One region of the Streptomyces sp. NPDC055189 genome, then DNA from elsewhere that is predicted to be linked to it. Evidence: riboswitches for the same ligand, from Rfam matches in the RefSeq annotation. Region 1 holds a riboswitch; each other region holds the start of a gene.

The links. A riboswitch is a leader RNA that binds a small molecule or an ion and turns the genes downstream of it on or off. The one in region 1 is predicted to bind cyclic di-AMP.
Region 2: another riboswitch for cyclic di-AMP. It lies ahead of ACWFR3_RS12890 (NlpC/P60 family protein); the one in region 1 lies ahead of ACWFR3_RS42130 (M23 family metallopeptidase).
Region 3: another riboswitch for cyclic di-AMP. It lies ahead of ACWFR3_RS45265 (LysM peptidoglycan-binding domain-containing protein); the one in region 1 lies ahead of ACWFR3_RS42130 (M23 family metallopeptidase).
Region 4: another riboswitch for cyclic di-AMP. It lies ahead of ACWFR3_RS35150 (C40 family peptidase); the one in region 1 lies ahead of ACWFR3_RS42130 (M23 family metallopeptidase).

What each region holds. Positions count from the first base shown of each region.
Region 1 covers NZ_JBSGSG010000112.1:548-5,588, forward strand. Annotated here, with positions in the region: gene trmB (tRNA (guanosine(46)-N7)-methyltransferase TrmB) at 1-415, shown strand, start outside; gene ACWFR3_RS42120 (PrsW family intramembrane metalloprotease) at 480-1,877, shown strand; gene ACWFR3_RS42125 (aldo/keto reductase) at 1,874-2,818, opposite strand; gene ACWFR3_RS42130 (M23 family metallopeptidase) at 3,004-4,089, opposite strand; cyclic di-AMP (ydaO/yuaA leader) riboswitch at 4,101-4,247, opposite strand; gene ACWFR3_RS42135 (PP2C family protein-serine/threonine phosphatase) at 4,518-5,041, opposite strand, start outside.
Region 2 covers NZ_JBSGSG010000013.1:114,194-119,234, reverse strand. Annotated here, with positions in the region: gene ACWFR3_RS12900 (M23 family metallopeptidase) at 1-226, shown strand, start outside; gene ACWFR3_RS12895 (ATP-dependent DNA helicase) at 246-2,807, opposite strand; cyclic di-AMP (ydaO/yuaA leader) riboswitch at 3,051-3,207, shown strand; gene ACWFR3_RS12890 (NlpC/P60 family protein) at 3,216-4,418, shown strand; gene ACWFR3_RS12885 (hypothetical protein) at 4,500-4,853, opposite strand.
Region 3 covers NZ_JBSGSG010000145.1:1,311-6,351, reverse strand. Annotated here, with positions in the region: gene ACWFR3_RS45270 (hypothetical protein) at 82-468, shown strand; gene ACWFR3_RS45265 (LysM peptidoglycan-binding domain-containing protein) at 465-1,181, opposite strand; cyclic di-AMP (ydaO/yuaA leader) riboswitch at 1,184-1,348, opposite strand; gene ACWFR3_RS45260 (glycoside hydrolase family 15 protein) at 2,183-4,069, shown strand; gene ACWFR3_RS45255 (helix-turn-helix domain-containing protein) at 4,578-5,041, shown strand, end outside.
Region 4 covers NZ_JBSGSG010000072.1:21,302-26,342, forward strand. Annotated here, with positions in the region: gene ACWFR3_RS35135 (amidase) at 1-512, opposite strand, end outside; gene ACWFR3_RS35140 (ATP-dependent Clp protease proteolytic subunit) at 861-1,526, shown strand; gene ACWFR3_RS35145 (hypothetical protein) at 1,534-1,842, shown strand; cyclic di-AMP (ydaO/yuaA leader) riboswitch at 2,206-2,369, shown strand; gene ACWFR3_RS35150 (C40 family peptidase) at 2,373-2,846, shown strand; gene ACWFR3_RS35155 (DUF6328 family protein) at 2,977-3,483, shown strand; gene ACWFR3_RS35160 (LysE family translocator) at 3,500-4,135, opposite strand; gene ACWFR3_RS35165 (LysR family transcriptional regulator) at 4,276-5,041, shown strand, end outside.

The sequences.
Region 1 (5,041 bases):
CAACATCCGCGTCGCGAACGGCGACGCCGTCATCCTGCTCCGCGAGATGCTCCCGCCCGCCTCCCTCGACGGCCTCCGCGTCTACTTCCCCGACCCCTGGCCCAAGGCCCGCCACCACAAGCGCCGGATCATCCAGCCCGACTTCCTGGACCTCGTCGCGCCCCGCCTCAAGCCCGGCGCCCTGCTGCACTGCGCGACCGACTGGGAGCCGTACGCCGAGCAGATGCTGGAGGTGCTCACCGCGCACCCCGCGTTCGAGAACACCCGGGAAGACGGCGGGTACGCGCCCCGCCCCTCCTTCCGCCCCCTCACCCGCTTCGAGGGCCAGGGCCTGGACAAGGGGCACGTGGTCAACGACCTGCTGTTCCGCCGCACCCCCGGCCAGGCGGACCCGGCCACCGGCCAGGCGGACTGAGATACAGGCCACGGGGCCTGAGACACCGTCGCGGGCCACCCCCGTCCCTCGTTAGGGTCAACGCGTGGCCACCCGTTCTCCGTACCCGCACCCGATGCCCCCCGACGGGATGCCCCCCGACGGGCCCGCCGGGCTGCGGCACAAGCGCTGGTGGCAGCGGCGGGCGATACGCGCGGCCGCCCTGGTCACGCTGCTCGCCCTGTCCGGCCTTGTCATCCTGGCCCTGGTCCGGGAGCAGACCGGCACCGAAGGCTTCATGGTCGGGCTCGGTCTCGCGACGCTGCCCGTGCCGCTCCTGGTGGCCGCCTTCCGGTGGCTGCAACGGGTCCAGCCGGGCCCCTGGCGGAATCTGCTCTTCGCCTTCGCCTGGGGCGCCTGTGCCGCCGCGCTCATAGCGATCGTCGCGAACAGCTTCGCGACTCGCTGGATAGCCACCGCCACGGCCGACCCCACCAGCGCGGACACCCTCGGCGCCACGGTCATAGCCCCGATCGTCGAGGAGAGCGCGAAGGCCGCGGCCGTACTGCTCGTCTTCCTCTTCCGCAGACGCGAGTTCACCGGCATCGTCGACGGCGTGGTGATCGCCGGAGTGACCGCCACCGGCTTCGCGTTCACCGAGAACATCCTCTATCTCGGCAGCGCCTTCGGCACCGACCAGCTCAACGGCGGGACAGGCCTCGCGTCCGTGACGGCGGCGACCTTCTTCGTGCGCGTCGTGATGTCGCCCTTCGCGCACCCGCTCTTCACCGTGCTCACCGGCATCGGCTTCGGCATCGCCGCGCTCAGCGCCGACCGGCAGAACTGGCGCCGCGTCCTGCTCCCGCTCGGCGGGCTCCTCCTGGCGATGGGCCTGCACGCCCTGTGGAACGGCTCGGCGAGCTTCGGGGACTACGGATTCTTCGCCGTGTACGCGGCCTTCATGCTGCCCGCGTTCGGCCTGCTCACCTGGCTGGTGATCTGGATCAGGCAGCGCGGCCTGCGCATCGTGCGGGCCGAACTGCCCGCGTACGTGCTCGCGGGCTGGCTCTCCGCCCCCGAGCCGTACGCACTCGGCACGATGCGCGCCCGCACGCTGGCCCGCGACTACGCCTCGTACGCGCAGGGCAAGGCCGCGGCGCGCACGGTCGCGGAGTACGAGACGTACGCGACCTCTCTCGCGCTCCTGAGGCACAGGGGGCGCAAGGGGCGCGCGGGCGCCGATTTCGTCGTACGGGAGCGGGAGTTGCTGAACGCGCTGTGGGAGCGCCGCGAGGCGGCACGGCCCGCCCTGGCCTACGCGGCGCGCGCGACGGCACCGGTGCTCGTACCGATGCCGCCGCCGTACGGATACCCGCAGCACCCCCAGCACCCGCAGCCGTACGGGTACCAGCAGCCCTACGCGCAGCCGTACCAACAGCCCTACGGATATCCGCACGCCCAGCCGGCCATGCCCTACCCCGCGTACAACCCCTACCGCGGCTAGGCGGAGGCCTCGGTGAGTGCCGACACCTCGGCCTCCGTCAGTTCGAGCTCCCCCACCGCGAGCAGCGCGGGCAGCTGCTCGACCGTACGGGCCGACGCGATCGGCGCCGCCACCGTCGGCTGCGCCGCGAGCCACGCAAGGGCCACGGTCGCGATCTCGGCGCCGCGGGCCTCGGCCACCTCGTCAAGCGCGGCGAGCACCCGTCGGCCCCGCTCGGTCTCCAGGTGCTTGCCCGCGCCCGCGGCCCGCGCGCTGTCGACCTGCGCGCCCGGACGGTACTTGCCGGTCAGGAAGCCGGAGGCGAGCGCGTAGTACGGGACGGCGGCCAGGCCCGAGCGCGAGGCGACCTCCTGCAGCGAACCCTCGTAGGTGTCGCGCGAGACGAGGTTGTAGTGCGGCTGCAGTGCCGCGTAGCGCGCGAGGCCCTCGCGGTCGGAGAAGTCGAGGAACTCCTGGAGGCGCTCGGGGGTCACGTTCGACGCGGCGACGGCGCGCACCTTGCCGGACGTCACCAGGTCGTCGAGCGCGCCGACGATCTCCTCGACGGAGACGGTCGGGTCGTCGTAGTGCGTGTAGAAGAGGTCGATGTAGTCGGTCTGCAGACGGCGCAGCGACTCCTCGGCACCGGCCTTGATGGTGTTGGCGGAGAGACCCTTGTAATCGGGGTGGGCGCCGACCTTGGTGGCGAGCACGACGTCGGAGCGGTTGCCGCGCGCGGCGAGCCAGTTGCCGATGACGGTCTCGGACTCGCCGCCCTTGTTGCCGTCCACCCAGGCCGAGTAGACGTCGGCGGTGTCGATGAAGTTGCCGCCGGCGGCGGTGTAGGCGTCGAGCACGGAGAAGGACTGCGCCTCGTCGGCCGTCCAGCCGAAGACGTTGCCGCCGAGGGCGAGCGGGAAGACCTCGAGGTCGGACGAGCCAAGCTTGCGGAGAGAAGTCATACGGGACTCAACGCCCATACGGATCACAGCATTCCGCTGGGCCGGTCCGCGGCACCCGGATGGCGGGCGTGCAGAACCGGGACATGCCGAACCGGGAGGTGCCGAACCGGCACACGCCGAACCGGCAGCCCTGGCGTCGGGGGGTTGTCGCCAGGACCGCCGGAGTTCCGGGGCTACTGGCTATCTCAGAGCGACTGGCCCTTGCCGCGCAGCCACGCCGCCGGGTCGACCCCGGTGGAGTCGCCGCCCGGGTGGACCTCCAGGTGGAGGTGGGCGCCGGTGACGTTGCCGGTCGCGCCGACGCGGCCGATGGTCTCGCCGGTGGTGACCTTCTGGCCGACGCTGACGCTCATCGAGGACTGGTGGCAGAACCAGAGCTCGGTGCCGTCGTCGAGTTCGAGGACCGTGCGGTAGCCGTACGCCCCCGCCCAGCCGGCCTCCTTGATGGTGCCGGAGTGGATGGCCTTGATGGGCGTGCCCGTCGGAGCCGCGAAGTCCAGGCCGGTGTGGTAGCCGGAGGACCACATGGAACCGGGCTGGCCGAAGGTGCCGGTGAGCGTGTACGAGCCGACGGGCAGTGTGTAGCTCTTCGCGAGCTTGGCCAGGCGCTCCGCCTCGGCCTTCTTCTTGGCCTCCGCCTCGGCCTTCTTCTTCGCGGCGGCCTTCTCGGCGGCGATCTTCTTCTCGGCCGCGGACTGCTTGGCGGCGGCCTGTTCGGCGGCCTGCTTCACGGCGGCTTCTTCGGCCGCCTTCTGGACCGCGTCGTCCGCCTGGTCCTGCTGGTTCTCCGCCTGCTCCATGATGCGCGCCCGCAGTGCCTCGCCGGCGTCCGTGCTGCCCTGCTCGGCATCGGCGGTGCTGAGGCCCGCTGCGCTCAGGGGAGCGGCGGCAACCGTCACGCCGTTGTCCGCGGCGGCGGAGTCGTCCGAGTCGCCGGCTATCAAAGAGCCCACGCCGGGCAGCGACTTGGCCTCCGGCAGCGAGTCCGTGACGGCCGACATGTCCGGCATCTCGATGGAGACCGGGGGCTTGCCGCCCTGCGCGGTGGCTATGCCGCCCGCGCCGACCGCGGCTATGACGCCTACGCCGAGAACCGTGGAGCTGCGGGCGAGCCCGCCACCGCCCCGCTTGTGGACGCGGTGCCTGCCGCGGACGGGACGGATGGACTCCTCGGTGGGATTCCATTCCTCCCAGGAATTTTCGTCATACCCACCGAAATCGTTGTCATTCGGTACGTACGCGCCTTGGGGGGCAGGGCGGTTGGACGCCACGGGGGCGCACTCCTTTCCTTCCTTCTCGCCTACCGGGTTAGCTGACGGGTTCGGAGCAGGAAGGTCTCCTACGGACAGCCGGCACGGATGCACGGATGTCCGATTCACCCCAATTAGTGGTTCCCCGGCTCCCTTTCGGGATTAGGCGCGTGCGCGCGGAGCCGACTCGAGTGACGGCTGGGACGACCGCGCTGCGTTATCGAACGTTAATAGACAGCGGGGTCGTATTCCAAGCCGTTCCGACTGATCGTTAACGGCATTGGCCTGTACTTAACGGGACACGGGGGTTCGGAACGGGGCGAGTTGACGCCACTTCTTCACACACCGGAGCTTCACAATTCCTTGACAGTACGTCAGTTGTTATGCGGAGTGGTGTCCTTCAGTCACGGCCGGTGACATCGATCTACGTGACCTGACACGGATCTCCGTCACCTGACGCCGTCCCCCGGCGCCGACGGCCGTCGCACCGCGAGCAGCGCCATGTCGTCGGTCGTCCCGCCGCCGGTGTGCCGCCACACTTCCTCGGTGAGCGTCGACAGGAGCGCGTCCGGGCCATCGGGTCCGGGGAAGATGCGGCCGCCGAGCCGGGCGGCCGGATCGTAGAACTCGCCCCGTCGGTCACGCGCCTCGGAGAGCCCGTCGGTGTAGAGCAGCAGCATCGCCCCCGGCGGGAACTCCGACTCGTCCGCGCGGTCCGGCCAGGCGCCCAGCTCCCCCATCCCCAGCGGCAGCGCGGGCTCGGTCGCGGACAGGACGCACAGCCGTCCGTCGCCGTGCAGAAGGAGCGGCCCGGGGTGCCCGCGGTTGATGAGGCGTACGAGACCACCGCCGTGCGGGATTTCCGCGAGGATGGCGGTGGTGAACCCCTCGAAGTCGTCGAGCCCGTCGCGTCGCGTGCCCTCACGCGCGAGGGCGCGCTCGAGGCGCTGCGCCACCGCCTCAAGGGTGGCCT
Region 2 (5,041 bases), on a different contig from region 1:
CAACATGGCGATCGTGACCGCCAAGGACGGCACGGAGACGTGGTACTGCCACCTCTCCACGCACAAGGTTTCCAGCGGCCCCGTCAAGGCGGGCGACCCCATCGCCTTCTCCGGGAACTCCGGCAACTCCACGGGACCGCACCTGCACTTCGAGGTGCGTCCCGGCGGCGGCTCGGCGATCGACCCGCTGCCGTGGCTGCGCAGCCACGGCCTCGACCCTTCGTAACTCCGGCCGCCGCCCCGCGTTACAGCTTCTCCACCGGCGCGTACCGCAGCAGCAGCCGCTTCGGCTTCGGCTCTCCGAAGTCCACCGTCGCCTCGGCGTTCGCGCCCGTGCCCTTCACCCCGACCACGGTCCCGAGACCGAACTGGTCGTGCGTGACCCGGTCCCCCACCGCCAGCGCGACCACCGGCTTCTCCGTGGCGCGGCGCGTGGCGAAGCCCTGCGCGCCCCCGGTGCGCGAGTGCGACGACGACAGGGAGGAGGCGATTGAGGATGCGGGCCCGGAGGATGCCGGTGCACCGACGGAACCGGTCCGCTTCCAGTCCAGGTGTGCCTCCGGGATCTCCTCCAGGAAGCGCGACGGCGGGTTGTACGAAGGCTGTCCCCAGGCGCTGCGCATCGAGGACCGCGTGAGGTAGAGCCGCTCCCGCGCGCGCGTGATGCCCACGTACGCAAGGCGGCGCTCTTCCTCCAGCTCCTTGACCTGGCCGAGGGAGCGCATGTGCGGGAAGACGCCGTCCTCCATGCCGGTCAGGAAGACGACCGGGAACTCCAGGCCCTTGGCGGTGTGCAGCGTCATCAGTGTGATGACCCCGGAGCCGTCGTCCTCCTCGTCGGGGATCTGGTCCGAGTCGGCGACGAGCGCGACCCGCTCCAGGAACTCGGAGAGCGTGCCCGCAGCGCCCGCGACCGTGCCGGCGCCTGCTTCCGGGTCCGCATCCGTGTCCGTGTCCGTGTCCGCGTTCTCTTCGCCCCCGGTCGCCCCTTCGCCGCCTTCAGCGGCTTCGTTGCTTTCGCCGTTGTCCTGCTCGAACTCCAGCGCCACGGCGGCGAGTTCCTGGAGGTTCTCGATGCGCGTCTCGTCCTGCGGGTCGGTCGAGGCCTGCAACTCGGCCAGATACCCGGTCCGTTCGAGTACGGCTTCCAGCACGACGGCAGGGCCCGCGCCGGACTCGACGATGGTCCGCAGCTCCTCCATCAGCGTGTTGAAACGCTTGACGGCGTTCGCCGAGCGGGACGCCATTCCGTACGCCTCGTCGACGCGCTTCAGTGCCTGCGGGAAGGAGATCTTCTCGCGCTGCGAGAGCGCGTCGATCATGGCCTCCGCGCGGTCGCCGATGCCCCTCTTGGGTACGTTGAGAATGCGCCGCAGCGGGACGGCGTCCTCCGGATTGGCGAGCACGCGCAGATACGCGAGGACGTCCCGGACCTCCTTGCGCTCGTAGAAGCGGACGCCGCCGACGACCTTGTAGGGCAGGCCGACGCGGATGAAGATCTCTTCGAAGACACGGGACTGCGCGTTCGTCCGGTAGAAGATCGCGACATCGCCGGCCTTCGCGTCGCCCGCGTCGGTGAGCCGGTCGATCTCGTCGGCGACGAACTGCGCCTCGTCGTGCTCGGTGTCGGCGACATAGCCGATGATGCCCGCGCCGGCGCCCGCGTTGGTCCACAGGTTCTTCGGACGGCGGCTTTCGTTGCGCTCGATGACGGCGTTGGCCGCGGTCAGGATCGTCTGCGAGGAGCGGTAGTTCTGCTCCAGGAGGATCGTCGTCGCGTCCGGGTAGTCCTCCTCGAACTGGAGGATGTTGCGGATCGTGGCGCCGCGGAAGGCGTAGATCGACTGGTCCGCGTCGCCCACGACGCACAGCTCGGCGGGGTCGTCACCCTCGCCTCCGGAGGGGCCGACCAGCTCGCGCACCAGGGCGTACTGGGCGTGGTTGGTGTCCTGGTACTCGTCGACCATGACGTGCCGGAAGCGGCGGCGGTAGTGCTCGGCGACGTCCGGGAACGCGCGGAACATGTTGACCGTCGTCATGATCAGGTCGTCGAAGTCGAGGGCGTTCGCCTCGCGGAGGCGCTGCTGGTACATCGCGTACGCCTGGGCGAGCGTCTTCTCGAAGCCGTCGGAGGCCCGGCCCGCGAATTCCTCCTCGTCGATCAGCTCGTTCTTCAGGTTCGAGATCTTGGCGCTGAAGGACTTCGGCGGGAACTTCTTCGGGTCGATGTCCAGGTCGCGGCAGACCAGCGCCATCAGACGCTTGGAGTCGGCGGCGTCGTAGATCGAGAAGGAGGAGGTGAAGCCGATCGTCTTCGACTCGCGGCGCAGTATGCGCACGCACGCGCTGTGGAAGGTCGACACCCACATGGCGTTGGCGCGCGGCCCGACGAGCTGCTCGACGCGCTCCTTCATCTCGCCCGCGGCCTTGTTCGTGAACGTGATCGCCAGGATCTGCCCCGGGTGCACGTGCCGCTCGGCCAGGAGATGAGCGATGCGGTGCGTGAGGACCCGGGTCTTGCCGGAGCCCGCGCCCGCGACGATGAGCAGCGGGGAGTCCGCGTGCACGACGGCCGCGCGCTGGTTCTCGTTCAGCCCGTCGAGCAGGGCCGCCGGGTCGAGCACGGGGCGCGGTGCCCCGCCTCGGTAGTGCGCGTCCCGCGGTGTGGGCGCGTCGAACTTCCCGTCGAACAGATCATCCGGGATTGACTCCGGAGTGTTGTCCTCGGGCGGCGGCGGGGGCTCTTCCTCCGAAGCCCGCGAGGGCTTGAGGTCCGCCAGGAAGCTGTCATCAAAGAGGCTGCTCATCGCCTCCCGAGTCTAGGCGGCCGCACTGACAACCCGCTCCGGGTTCCGGCCACGTCACTCCGGCTACGCCCTGCCCGCGGACGATCACTCTCCGCTTCAGCGCGACGTGCCCGCGTCAAGAGCTTCGTAAAGTAACGAAAATGTATCGGGCATATCGAACATCAACCTTCACACGGACCACACGAGTTGGCTAGCGTGCTGCGCGGGCTGCTCGTACTCCCACCGGCGAACCCCGCCGGGAACGGGTGGCCTCCGCCGAGTTCGATCTCCTCGGAGCCGGGGACCCACGATGAACTTGGGGTGAATCGGTCCCGTACGCAGTACGGGACTGTAGGGCAACCTTCCGGAACCACCCGCCCGAACCCGACAGCTAACCCGGTAGGCGGTCTACGGAAGGAGTCGCCTCCCTTGGCGTCGCACCGCAAGCCGCGGAACCGCATTGCCGCCCTACGCGCCACTCCCGCCATCGGCATCACGACGGCGGCCCTCACCTCCGTGGCCCTGCTGTCACAGAGCGCGCAGGCGGCGCCGTCCGCACCGCAGAAGCCCAGCCTCGAAGAGGTCCAGAAGAAGGTCGACGATCTCTACCACCAGGCGGGCGTGGCCACGCAGAAGTACAACTCGGCCAAGGAGCGCACCGACAAACAGCGCAAAAAGGTCGACACCCTGCTCGATGATGTGGCCGAGCGCACCGACAAGCTGAACGAGGCCCGCCAGGAGCTGGGCTCCTTCGCCGCGGCGCAGTACCGCACCGGCGCCGTCTCCGAGACGGCCACGATGATGCTGGCCGACGACCCGCAGGGGTACTTCGACCAGAATCACCTGTCGGACCGGCTGACCGCGCGCCAGAAGAAGGCGGTCGACGACTACCAGACGAAGCAGGCCGCCGCGACGAAGCAGCGCACGAAGGCCGCCAAGAGCCTTCAGACGCTGAGCGACTCACGGGACGACCTCAAGACGAGCAAGCAGACGGTCCAGAAGAAGCTGGGCCAGGCGCGCACGATGCTCTCGGAGCTGACGGCCGAGGAGAAGGCGCGGCTCGCGGCGATCGAGAAGAAGAAGGACGAGGCGGCCAAGCGCAAGGCCGCCGAGCTGGCCCGCAAGCAGGAGGCCGAGGCGGAGGCCAAGCGCAAGGCGGCGGAAGAGGCCGCGGCCGAGGAGCGCGAGAAGAACAAGGAGACCCCCGACTCGGGCTCCGACACCGGCTCGGGCACTGGCTCGGGCACGGGTTCCGGCTCCGGTGACACGGACAGCGGTTACGCGACGAAGGCCGCGAAGGTCATCAACTTCGCGGAGGCGCAGATCGGCAAGCCGTACGTGTGGGGCGCCACAGGACCCGACTCCTACGACTGCTCCGGGCTCACCCAGGACGCGTGGAAGGCCGCGGGGATCTCCCTGCCGCGTACGACGTGGGACCAGGTGAAGGTCGGCACGACCGTGAAGACCGCCGACGCCAAGCCGGGTGACCTGGTCTTCTTCTACGACGACATCAGCCACGTCGGGATCTACATCGGCGACGGCAAGATGATCCACGCCCCGAAGCCGGGTGCGAACGTCCGCACCGAGTCGATCTACTACATGCCGATCCACAGCGTGGTGCGGCCCGCCTGACGGTCACGACCATCACTCACGGAAAACGGCCCTCCACGCGCGCGTGGAGGGCCGTTTCCGTGATCTGCGAGTCGGGCGGGATCAGGTCCACAGCACCGCGATGAAGATGTTCACGACGGTCAGCAGCCCGACGGCGCCGAACATCCCCTTGTCCACCTTCTCCTCGTCCCGCTTCACGTAGACCAGCGCGAGGATCACGATCAGCACGGCCATCTTGATGCCGATCTTGAGGTTGTTGACCGGGTTGTCGTCCGCCTGGTTGAGGCCCACCAGGATGACGCCCGTGACGAGCATCGTCAGCGCGCCGTGCAGCATCGCCGGGTTGAAGCGTGCCGTGCCCTGGCCCATCTGCTTCATCTGGGTGAGGAAGCCGCCCAGGAGCGAGGCGATGCCGATGATGTGCAGACCGACGAAGAGATGGGTGAGAACGTCCATGGCTCCGGAGCCTAGCCGGGGCATATCACCACTCCGCAGTCAGGTGGGCCGCAAGCGCCGCATCGGTCACGCACCCGCGCGAAGGGGATCCGGCCCGGCGGATCGTGCGGTCATATACGGACACCGGCGGCACACTTGCGTCAGTTGCGCACAATCCGTCACCAAGCCGTGACGGCGAGGTTTAGCGT
Region 3 (5,041 bases), on a different contig from region 1:
GTGCAGAGCAGCAAACCGGTCGCACCCGGGGCACCGGTCTGGCTAGCCTTCCGGCTGGAGCGAGAAGAGAGGAGCCGGACCGTGCGGCGGAAGTCCCCGCAGGAGAAGAAGCGGCTGAGCTACCGGAAGGACCGGCGCAACGCCTACGGCGAGAACGACAAGAGCTCCCGCAAGAGCATCCGCCGGAACAAGCGGGCGTCCAACAGCGCGAACCGGCGGCTCGAACATCTCGCTCTCACGCAGGGAGGCCGCTCCCGCGACACGGCCGACGCCGATGCCGGTGCCGACGCGATCGAGCAGAGGCTGGCCCGACGGCGGCCGAAGTCCTGGAAGAAGTTCCCCGACGCGCCGCTGGGGCAGGTCGTCGCCAAGGCCCTGGAACGGCGGGCCCGCATCCCCTCACAACGGCCGGAGCCCCGGACACATGGTGTGCCGGGGCTCACAGCGGATGGAACGGGGTCGGTCTAGTACGGGCCGTTCACGTTGTCGATCGAGCCGTACCGGTCGGCCGCGTAGTTGCACGCAGCGGTGATGTTGGCGACGGGGTCGAAGCTGTCGGTCGACGTGCCGGGCACGTGGTAGGCCTCGAAGGTGGGGTCGATGACCTGCAGGAGTCCCTTGGACGGCGTTCCGGCCACAGCGTTGGAGTCCCAGTTGTTGGTGACCTGGGGGTTGCCGGAGGACTCGCGCATGATGTTGCGGTGGATGCCTTCGTAGGTGCCGGGGATGCCGTGCTGGGCCAGGACGTCGAGCGACTCCTTGATCCAGCCGTCCAGGTTGTTGGTGTAGGTCTTGGCGGCGGCGGGCTTGGCGGAGAGCGTGTCCGACCGCTCGGAGCGGTCCGCCCGCTGGGCCGGGGCCTTCTCGTCGAGGGTGAGCTTGACTCCGGGCTGGATCAGCTTCGGGTCGTTGCCGAGGGCGCTGCGGTTGTCCTCGTACAGCTTCTTCCAGCTGCCGTTCACGGTGTGCTCCCGAGCGATCTTGGCGAGGGAGTCACCTGCGGCGACGACGTAGGTCTTGGGGGCTGCGGCGGGCTTGACGGCTGCGGCGGCCGGCGCCGCGCTCGCGGTGGTCGCGCCCAGCACCGGGAGGACGAGCACGGCCCCGCCCGCGCCTGCGGCGGCGATGTTGCGGTTGAGCGAGCTGGACTTGGGGCGGCGGTGCTTACCCTTTGCAGGCATGACGAATTCCTCTCCGTCGCCTGCGAGGTGAGCTGTCGGGTTCGGACGGGAGATGTCCGGTCGCACTGCGAATGCGACTTCACCCCGAGCCGTTCCGGAATCCGGATCGGCGGCTTACCTGGGTCCCCCGCTCCTGCCGTGCGTGAGTGTGTGGGTGGGAAGGGTTTCCGGACAGCGGCAGGATTCGGCGTTCCATCCGGATTGACTTTGACATTAAGCGAGAAAGCCGGGAGGGAACAAGACACGAATTCGCATAGGCAATGTCCGAGATCATTCCTCGGCGATAAGGATCTTTCGCTCTCATTGATCAAAAAGGCCAACTTTCGCCGCGCGCAACGGAAGTATGCGCAACGGCTTCCCTGGGGCCGCGGTCGGCGGCGTGACCCAATTCACTGAATCGAGCACGCGCAGGGTCGCCTTAATTGGGCCGAACATTCGGTAAGGCGGACGTCGGTAAGCGTATGCCTTTAATGGCATGAAAAGTTGTTTCGCAGTGCAAAAGTGGACATAAAGGTAGTTCGCTTTACGTATCAAAGCGGGCATATCGGCGTACTGTCGATGTCGCCCCGCCGCGCCTTCTCTTCTCGGCGGCATGGGCCGACAGGAGGCTGGCGATGGCGATGGCGATGGCGGTGAGAGGCGACGGGCATGCGGTGGGGGCTGTTTGGGATGCCCTGCCTTGAGTCCGCAGCGCTACCGCAGTGCGCGCGCTATCAGCAGAATCGGACCGCATCCTGGATGTGACGGCATATCAACATTCAATTCACGTCTGTGCATCAGCAATTCTTGCCCCCTGGCAGCTGATTCCCGTAACTCCCTTCCCGGGGACGGAAATTCGCGCGTCGACGTAACGAGATCCCGCCCGACGCCCCGTAAGGCGTTCGGTCGCGCCGCCGCAGGAGCGGCCGGGGGCCTCCTCCGCGCACCGCCGAAAATCGTGAAACACCCGCCAGTATCCGCAGTTACGGCAGAGCGGCGCTGTACGGTGGCCCCCGGTTTCAATGCGGGCGGAAGGCTCAGGCGTGGACTACCAGGACGCGGAACACCGGCCGTATCTGCCCATCGCCGAGCACGGCCTGATCGGGGATCTGCGTGGCGCCGCCCTGGTGGGGACCGACGGGCGCATCGACTGGTTCTGTGCGCCGCGGTTCGATTCCCCCAGCATTTTCGGGGCGCTCCTGGACGCGGAGCGGGGCGGGGTCTGGGAACTGTCGCCGCTGTGCGCGACAGCCTCCCGCCAGCAGTTCTACGTGCCCGACAGCGCCATCCTCATCACGCGCTTCCTCACCGAGGAGGGCATGGTGGAGGTGCAGGACTTCATGCCCATCCTGCGCCCCCACGACGAGCAGCACCACCAGCGGCTCGTGCGGCGCGTGGTGGCCGTGCGCGGCCGCATGCGCATGCGCGCCCGGATCGCTCCGAGCCTGGATTACGGGCGCGCCCGCCACCGCACCGTGACCGGGCAGGGCGAGGTCCGCTTCATCTCCGAGGACCTGACTCTCGTGCTGCGCAGCGATGTCCCCCTGTCCGCTCAGGAGGATGAGGCCCACGGCGAGTTCGAGCTCGACGAGGGCAGCCAGGCCTTGTTCGTCCTGGACGTCGGCGAGAGCGCGGGGCAGGAGAGGTCTGCCGGTCCGCTGGATCCGGGGGAGGCCGACGAACTGTTCGACGGTACGGTCGGTTTCTGGCGCGGCTGGCTGAAGCGGTCGACCTATCAGGGGCGATGGCGTGAGATGGTGCACCGCTCCGCCCTGACCCTCAAGCTCCTGACCCACGAGCCCACGGGCGCGATCATCGCGGCGCCCACCCTGGGGCTGCCGGAGCGCATCGGCGGCGAACGCAACTGGGACTACCGCTACGTGTGGATCCGCGACGCCGCCTTCTCGCTCTACGCACTGCAGCGCCTGGGCTTCACCGACGAGGCCGAGGCGTTCGTCGGGTGGCTGACGCGGTGTCTGGCCCGGACCGGCACGGACGAGGAGCCGGGTCCGCTGCGCGCGATGTACACCATCGACGGTGACGCGGAGCTGCCGGAGCGCGAACTCACCCACCTCGAGGGGTACTGCGGCTCCGCGCCGGTGCGTGTGGGTAATGCCGCCGCCCGTCAGCTGCAGCTCGATGTCTACGGCGAACTGGTCGACTCCATCTACCTGTTCAACAAGTACGGGACGGGCATCTCCCACACGGCGTGGGAGGACCTGACGGAGATCATCGAATGGCTCCTGGAGAACTGGGACAGCAAGGACGAGTCGATCTGGGAGACCCGCGCCGGCCGCCAGCGGCACACCTACTCGCGGCTCATGTCCTGGGTGGCGGTCGAGCGCATGGTGCGCATGGCACGCCAGCGCGGCCTTCCCGCCGACCTTGCCCGGTGGATCGACGCCCGGGACGCCATGTACCGCCAGATCATGGAAGAGGGATGGAACGAGGAACGCGGCAGCTTTGTGCAGCGCCTCAGCGACAAGGACGGGCCGTCCTGCGACGTCCTCGACGCGTCACTGCTGATCATGCCCATGGTCAAGTTCGTCGCACCGCGTGATCCGCTTTTCCTCTCCACCATGGATGCCATCCAGGAGTCCCTGGTCGTGGACTCGCTGGTGTTCCGCTACGACCCGGCCGAGGCTCCCGACGGACTGGACGGCACCGAGGGGACGTTCTCGATCTGTTCCTTCTGGTGGGTGGAGGCGCTGACCCGCAGCGGCCGGATCGAGGAGGCGCGGCTGGCGCTGGAGAAGACGTTCACCTTCGCCAACCACGTCGGCCTTTACGCAGAGCAGATCGGCACCACCGGCGAGCAACTGGGCAACTTCCCTCAAGCCTTTACCCATCTGGCGCTGATCAGCGCGGCAGTCAACCTGGACCGCTCCGTGGACTCCGCCGGGGCATGAACGTGTGCGACCGCCACACCTGAAGCCACCTCACGTGTGAACTTCGACCGTTTGGTCGACACTTGATCGTCCATGTTTCCTCCTCCTTGTTTGAGGGCCCGCTCGTCGCCTTCAGGCACGAGCGGGCCCCACCCCCCCACAGAGGTATGGATGGAGACCGGCTCAACATGCCGTCGCGGCAAGGGAGTTAGGGAGGGGGGCTCCGGTCGCCCTCAGGCCCGGGCTGGGCTCCCGGCGCACTACCCGGCGCGTAGGGCCTGCCCTGGCCGCTTTCCCGCGGGCGTGTCCGATGCCCCCGCCTCAGCGACCTCCGCGGCCAGTACCAAGATCACGGCGCATCACGGGACCGGCGGGACCGCGCCGCGCCCTTGGCGTGTGTGGCGAGGCGCCACGTCGCCACAGGACACGTCGCCACAGGGCATGCCGCCGCGGGACACGCGCGCAGGACAGGTCGCCGCAGGCCAGGGGGCTCCCGCTACCGGTGCGGGCCCCGGTTAGACTCGTCCGCATGGTCATATCGTCCCGTGGCGACGCGAGCCCCGGGATGTGGCGGCAAGAGGCGGGCGCTGTGGTGCGCCGGGTCGCGCCGTTCCCGGAGCAGGCGATAGCCCCCTTCGCCATCTTCGCCGGGCTGCAGATTCCCCGTGTTCCCACGGAGTGGGCGCCGCACTCGCACCCCCGCCATGAATTGGTCTGGGTCCGCGGCGGAACGCTGACCTCCCGGGTGGCGGACCGCGTCTTCACCGTGTCCGAGGGGTACGGGCTGTGGATGCCCGCCGGAGTGGTGCACGGGGGCCGGGCGACGGCGGGCGCGCAGTTCCACGAGGCCTTCTTCGCACCCGATCGCACGCCGTTCGCGTTCGAGGAGCCGGTCGCGGTCGCGATGACGCCGTTGCTGGAGTCGCTGCTCACTCACCTGTCCGACATGGAACTCGACGCGGCGGCCAGGGCGCGGGCGGAGTCAGTCGTGTT
Region 4 (5,041 bases), on a different contig from region 1:
CGGAGGTCGTAGGGGTTGCGGGTGGCGCCGAAGACCGGGTTGACGGTGTGCGAACCGGCCGCGAACTCGGGCACGTTGGTCTTGCCGATGGTGATCGCCCCGGCGCCGCGGATCCGCTCGACGATCAGTTCGTCGCGGTCAGGGACGTTGTCGGCCAGGAGCGGCGTCCCGTAGGTGGTGCGGATGCCGCGGGTGTCGTGCGTGTCCTTGTGGGCGACGGGCAGCCCGTGCAGCGGGCCCAGCGATGCGCCGCGCACCGCCTGTTCGTCGGCGGCGCGCGCCTCGTCGAGCGCGCGCTCGGCCACGAGGGTCACCACGGCGTTCACGTCGCCGTTGACCTGCTCGATCCGGTCCAGGTGCGCCTGGACGACCTCGCGCGCCGACAGCTCGCGGGCGCGGATCCCTGCGGCGAGTTCACGGGCGGTGAGGTGGACGAGCTCGGCGCCGTCGGAGATCTGACGGGTGCCGGGGGCTTGGTGGGCGGCGGGGGCCTGGTGGGCTTCAGGATTCATGCGGGGCTTTCGGCTCGGGGCGACTGACTGCTGACAACTGACAACCGACGCGAACACCTGGCAGCCGACGGACGGCCAACCGGACGCCGAGTTCGCGACGGTTCGCGACGGTTCGCGACGGGTTCGCGACGGGTTCGCGACGAGCCGGAGTATGCCCACGCCGCCGCTCCCGCCACCCGGCCCCGCACGCCGCGCCCCTGGCTTTCAGCGGGCGGCTGAAACGCGGCGCATCTGTTGACTCCGGCCGATCACCCGAACACGCTCCTCCCGACGACGTTACGTACGTCCTGTACATTTTTTACAGGAACCCTCGGGGAGCAGCCGCCCCCGGCAGAGGAGAGACGTGCCATGAACCGACCCTTCGCCCGCTATGTCCTGCCCGAGTTCACCGAACGCACCAGCACGGGGCAGCGGACCCTCGATCCGTACTCGAAGCTGCTCGAGGAGCGCATCGTCTTCCTCGGCACGCCGATCGACGCCACCTCGGCCAACGACGTGATGGCGCAGTTCATGCACCTCGAATACCTGGCGCCCGACCGCGACATCTCGCTCTACATCAACTCCCCCGGCGGCTCGTTCAGCGCCATGACGGCGATCTACGACACGATCCAGTTCGTCACCTGCGACGTGGAGACGGTCTGCCTGGGCCAGGCAGCTTCGGCGGCCGCCGTCCTGCTGGCCGCGGGCACCCCCGGCAAGCGGTGCGCGCTGCCCGGTGCCCGGGTGCTGATCCATCAGCCGTCGCTCGCCGAGCCGATCCACGGCCAGACGACCGATCTGGCGATTCAGGCCGACGAACTCCTGCGCACCCGAACGCAGTTGGCAGAGCTGCTCGTCCGGCACACGGGCCGGAGCCCCCAGCGCGTCGCCGCCGACATCGAGCGCGACAAGATCCTCAGCGCCCCCGAGGCCGTCGAGTACGGCCTGGTGGACCGGATCATCGCGAACCGCAAGTCATCCCTCGACACCCCGCACCTCGACGCCCCGCGTCCCAACACCCCGGAAGCGGGGTGAACCGCCGGTGCTGCCGCCCGAACTCCCCCCGTTGCCCGCACTCACCCGCGCCGAGGGCGAGTTAATCGACCGGTATCTCGAAGTGGTCGACCTGGTGGGCCGGATCAACCCCGCCCGCGCATCGGACACCTATGGCGGACTGCGCGCCGCCCAGGCCCTGGTCGGCAGCGCGACAGCCCTGCGGGACGCGCTGACGCTCATGCACCAGCGCGGCGAGAGCGCCGTGCACGCGCCGACGCTGGCCAGGGCGCTGCGCGTGCTTGACGGGGAGCGGCGAGCCGGGCGGGTCACCGTGCCGCCTCCGCAGGCGTCCTGAGCCCCCGTCACCACGGCCCTGACCCCCGAACCGTCCGGACCCGATTCCAAACGAACCAAACGGGCTACCTCGTTCGGCGTAGACATTCGTAGTCTTTCGAGCCGTCTTCGGTTGCGTCAGATGCGTACGCGTGGGCCGGAATTCTTCGTTCCGGTGCTGGTCGAACGATGCTCGGACCCCTTGGTCCGATCCCGGATCCGACCCTGTCCACCCGAACGGTTCAGTCGTGAGGAGGTTCACAAAACGCCGTTTCGGCTCGGAATTTGACCACTTGGCGGGTCAAGATCCCTTCCGACGACAAGCCCCCGCCACAGCGGCGGGGCGATCCGGGCGGACGCCGAGTCCTGCCGCCGCCCGGATGACCGGTCGACATCGGTGCATCGGCAGGAGTGGAGGACCCAGGCATGACGGGTCGGTCCGGAAGGTCCGGACGCCGACCCTTGGGGTGAAGCCGCACATCGCGGCCGGGCAACTTCGCCAGCCCGAATCCGACAGGTCATCCTTCACAGGCGGCTGACGAAGGGTTGCGCATGACTGCGCTGAATCATGTTCCGTCGCTGCTCACCAGGGCCGGTTCGGTATCCGCCCTCACGCTCGCCGTCGTAGGCGGCACGCTGGCGGCTCCGGGACTCACGTCGGAGGCCGAGGCCGCGACGCACGCGACCAAAGCGCTCAAGATCGCTGCCTCGAAGAAGGGCTCTCCGTACCGCTACGGGTCGACGGGTCCACATCGGTTCGACTGCTCGGGCCTGACCCTCTACTCGTTCAAGCGCGCGGGCAAGAAGCTGCCACGCACCGCCGCACAGCAGTACAACAAGACCCGTCACATCTCCGCGTCCAAGCGCGAACGCGGCGACCTGGTCTTCTTCCACTCCGGCCGGAACGTGTACCACGTCGGCATCTACGCCGGTAAGGGCCGGATCTGGCACGCCCCGAAGTCGAACACCGTGGTGCGGCTCGAGAAGATCTGGACCAAGAGCGTCTGGTACGGCAGGGTGCGCTGATCACCCGTCACCGATCTACGGCTGTCGGACGGTGGCGGCCTCACCGCCACCGCTCGACCGGCCCCCGTCGGGCGTTTTGACCGGCGCGTCCGTCAGGCGTGGAGAGCGTCGACGCGGATACTCGTGCGCCATGGCCGAAAACAACAGCTCCACCGCTGCGGGCGAGCCGTCGCGCAACGAGACGACCTTCGAACGCGCCGACCGCAACTTCTCGGAGATCCTCCAGGAGCTGCGCGTCACACAGGCCGGGGTGCAGATCCTCTTCGCGTTCCTGTTGACGCTCGCCTTCACCGAGCGCTTCCCGTCGCTCGACACGGTGCAGCGCGCCACGTACGTCAGCACGCTGCTGCTCGCCGTCCTCGCCGCGGCGCTGTTCACGGCACCGGCCGCCGTGCACAGGTCACTGTTCGGGCGGCAGGCCAAACCGCGGATCGTGCGGGTCTCGTCCCGCCTCGCCGGGTTCGGCCTGGTGGTCCTGGTGTTCGCGGTCGCCGGTGCCGTGCTCCTGGTCGTCGACGTGGCGGTGGGCAGGACCGGCGGGATCATCGCGAGCGCGGGCACGCTGGTGGTGTGCGCGGGCCTGTGGGGCCTGCTCCCGCTCCTGGTGCGTCGCGCGGCGGACAGGGACAGCGAATAGGCCACGCCGGACGATGTCAGCCGAGCAGCGCCTCGGTGAGGAGCACCAGGCCGAGCGCGCTGAGCACGACCCCGGTGCCGCCCTCGATGGCGCGGGCCACGCGCGGTTTGCGCAGCCGCCGGCCGAGGCGGTCCACCAGGAGCGCGACGACCGGGAACCACACCAGGGCCAGGGCCACGATGATGGACGCCAGCAGCAGGGTCCTTGGCATCGCGGGGCTGCCCGCGGGCACGAACTGGGGCAGCACGCTGAGGAAGGTGATGGGCGCCTTGGGGTTGAGGGCGTTGGTCAGAAAGCCCTGCCGCAGGCTGCCCCCGACCGCCGTCGGCTCGCCGCCCCCGCCGTGTGTGGCGGCGAAGTCCCGGAGCGGACGCGCCGCCGACCGCAGCGCCCGGTAGCCGAGATGGAGCACGTAGGCCCCGCCCGCGATCTGCAGCGCCCGAAAGAGCGTGGGCACCGCCGCGAGGACCGCCGCGACCCCGGCCACCGCGAGCGCCGTGTGCAGCACGAGCCCGCCCGCGACACCGACGGCGCAGACGACTCCGGCGCGGCGGGAGGCCAGCGCGTTGCGCACCACCACCGCGAAATCGGCGCCCGGTATGGCGACCATGCCCGCGGCGACCCCGGTGAAGGCGACCAGTTCTGCGTCCATGGCACCCAGCCTGCCGTTCTTCTGCCTTCAGCAGGTATGTGCAATATCCTGACTCTGCCTAAAGCAGGCGTTTAGCCCCACGCCGACGGACAGCGCCACGCGGTCCCACCGCCCGTCGGCCCCCTGCACCGGGAGAGACCATGTACGACCCGACACGGCTGGCCGCACTGGTGGCGGTCTCCGAGGCCGGGTCGATCACCCGTGCCGCCGAGCGCCTCGGCTACACCGTGCCCGCCCTCTCCCAGCAGCTGGCCAAGCTCGAACGCGAGGCGGGCACCGCACTTCTGGTACGGCATCACCGCGGGGCACGTCTCACCGGCGCTGGCGAGTTGCTGCTCGCCCGGGCGCGCCGGGTCCTGGACGAGATGGAGCAGGCCCGGCACGAACTGGCCCGGCTCGCGGGGCTGTCCGGCGGCAGGCTGAGCGTGGGCACCTTCACCAGCGCCGGGATCCATCTGGTGCCGCCCGCGCTGACCGCGTTCCGCCGCGCCCATCCGGACATCGATCTGACGGTACGGGGCTATGAACCGCCGCTCGGCGTCGCGGCCGTGGCGGCGGGCGAGGTCGATCTGGCCCTCACGCACACGTACGAGCCGATGGAACCGGTGCCGCTGCCCGCGTCCGTGACCGCGGAGCCGGTCCTGGTCGAGGAACTGGTCCTGGTGACCTCGCCCGGCCACGCGCTCGCCAGCGCCCCGGCACGGCTGCCCCTGAGCGAGCTCGCCGGTCACCCGCTGATCAGCATGGCGCCGGCGCATCGGCCCCGCCGGGCCGTGGAGTCCGCGCTCGTGGCGGCCGGAGCGACGCCCTCGGTCCTGGTGGAGACCCCGAACTACGCCCTGGTGTGCGCGCTGGTCAGCTCCGGCCTCGGCATCGCCGTCGTACCGGAGATGGTCGCGCGGACCG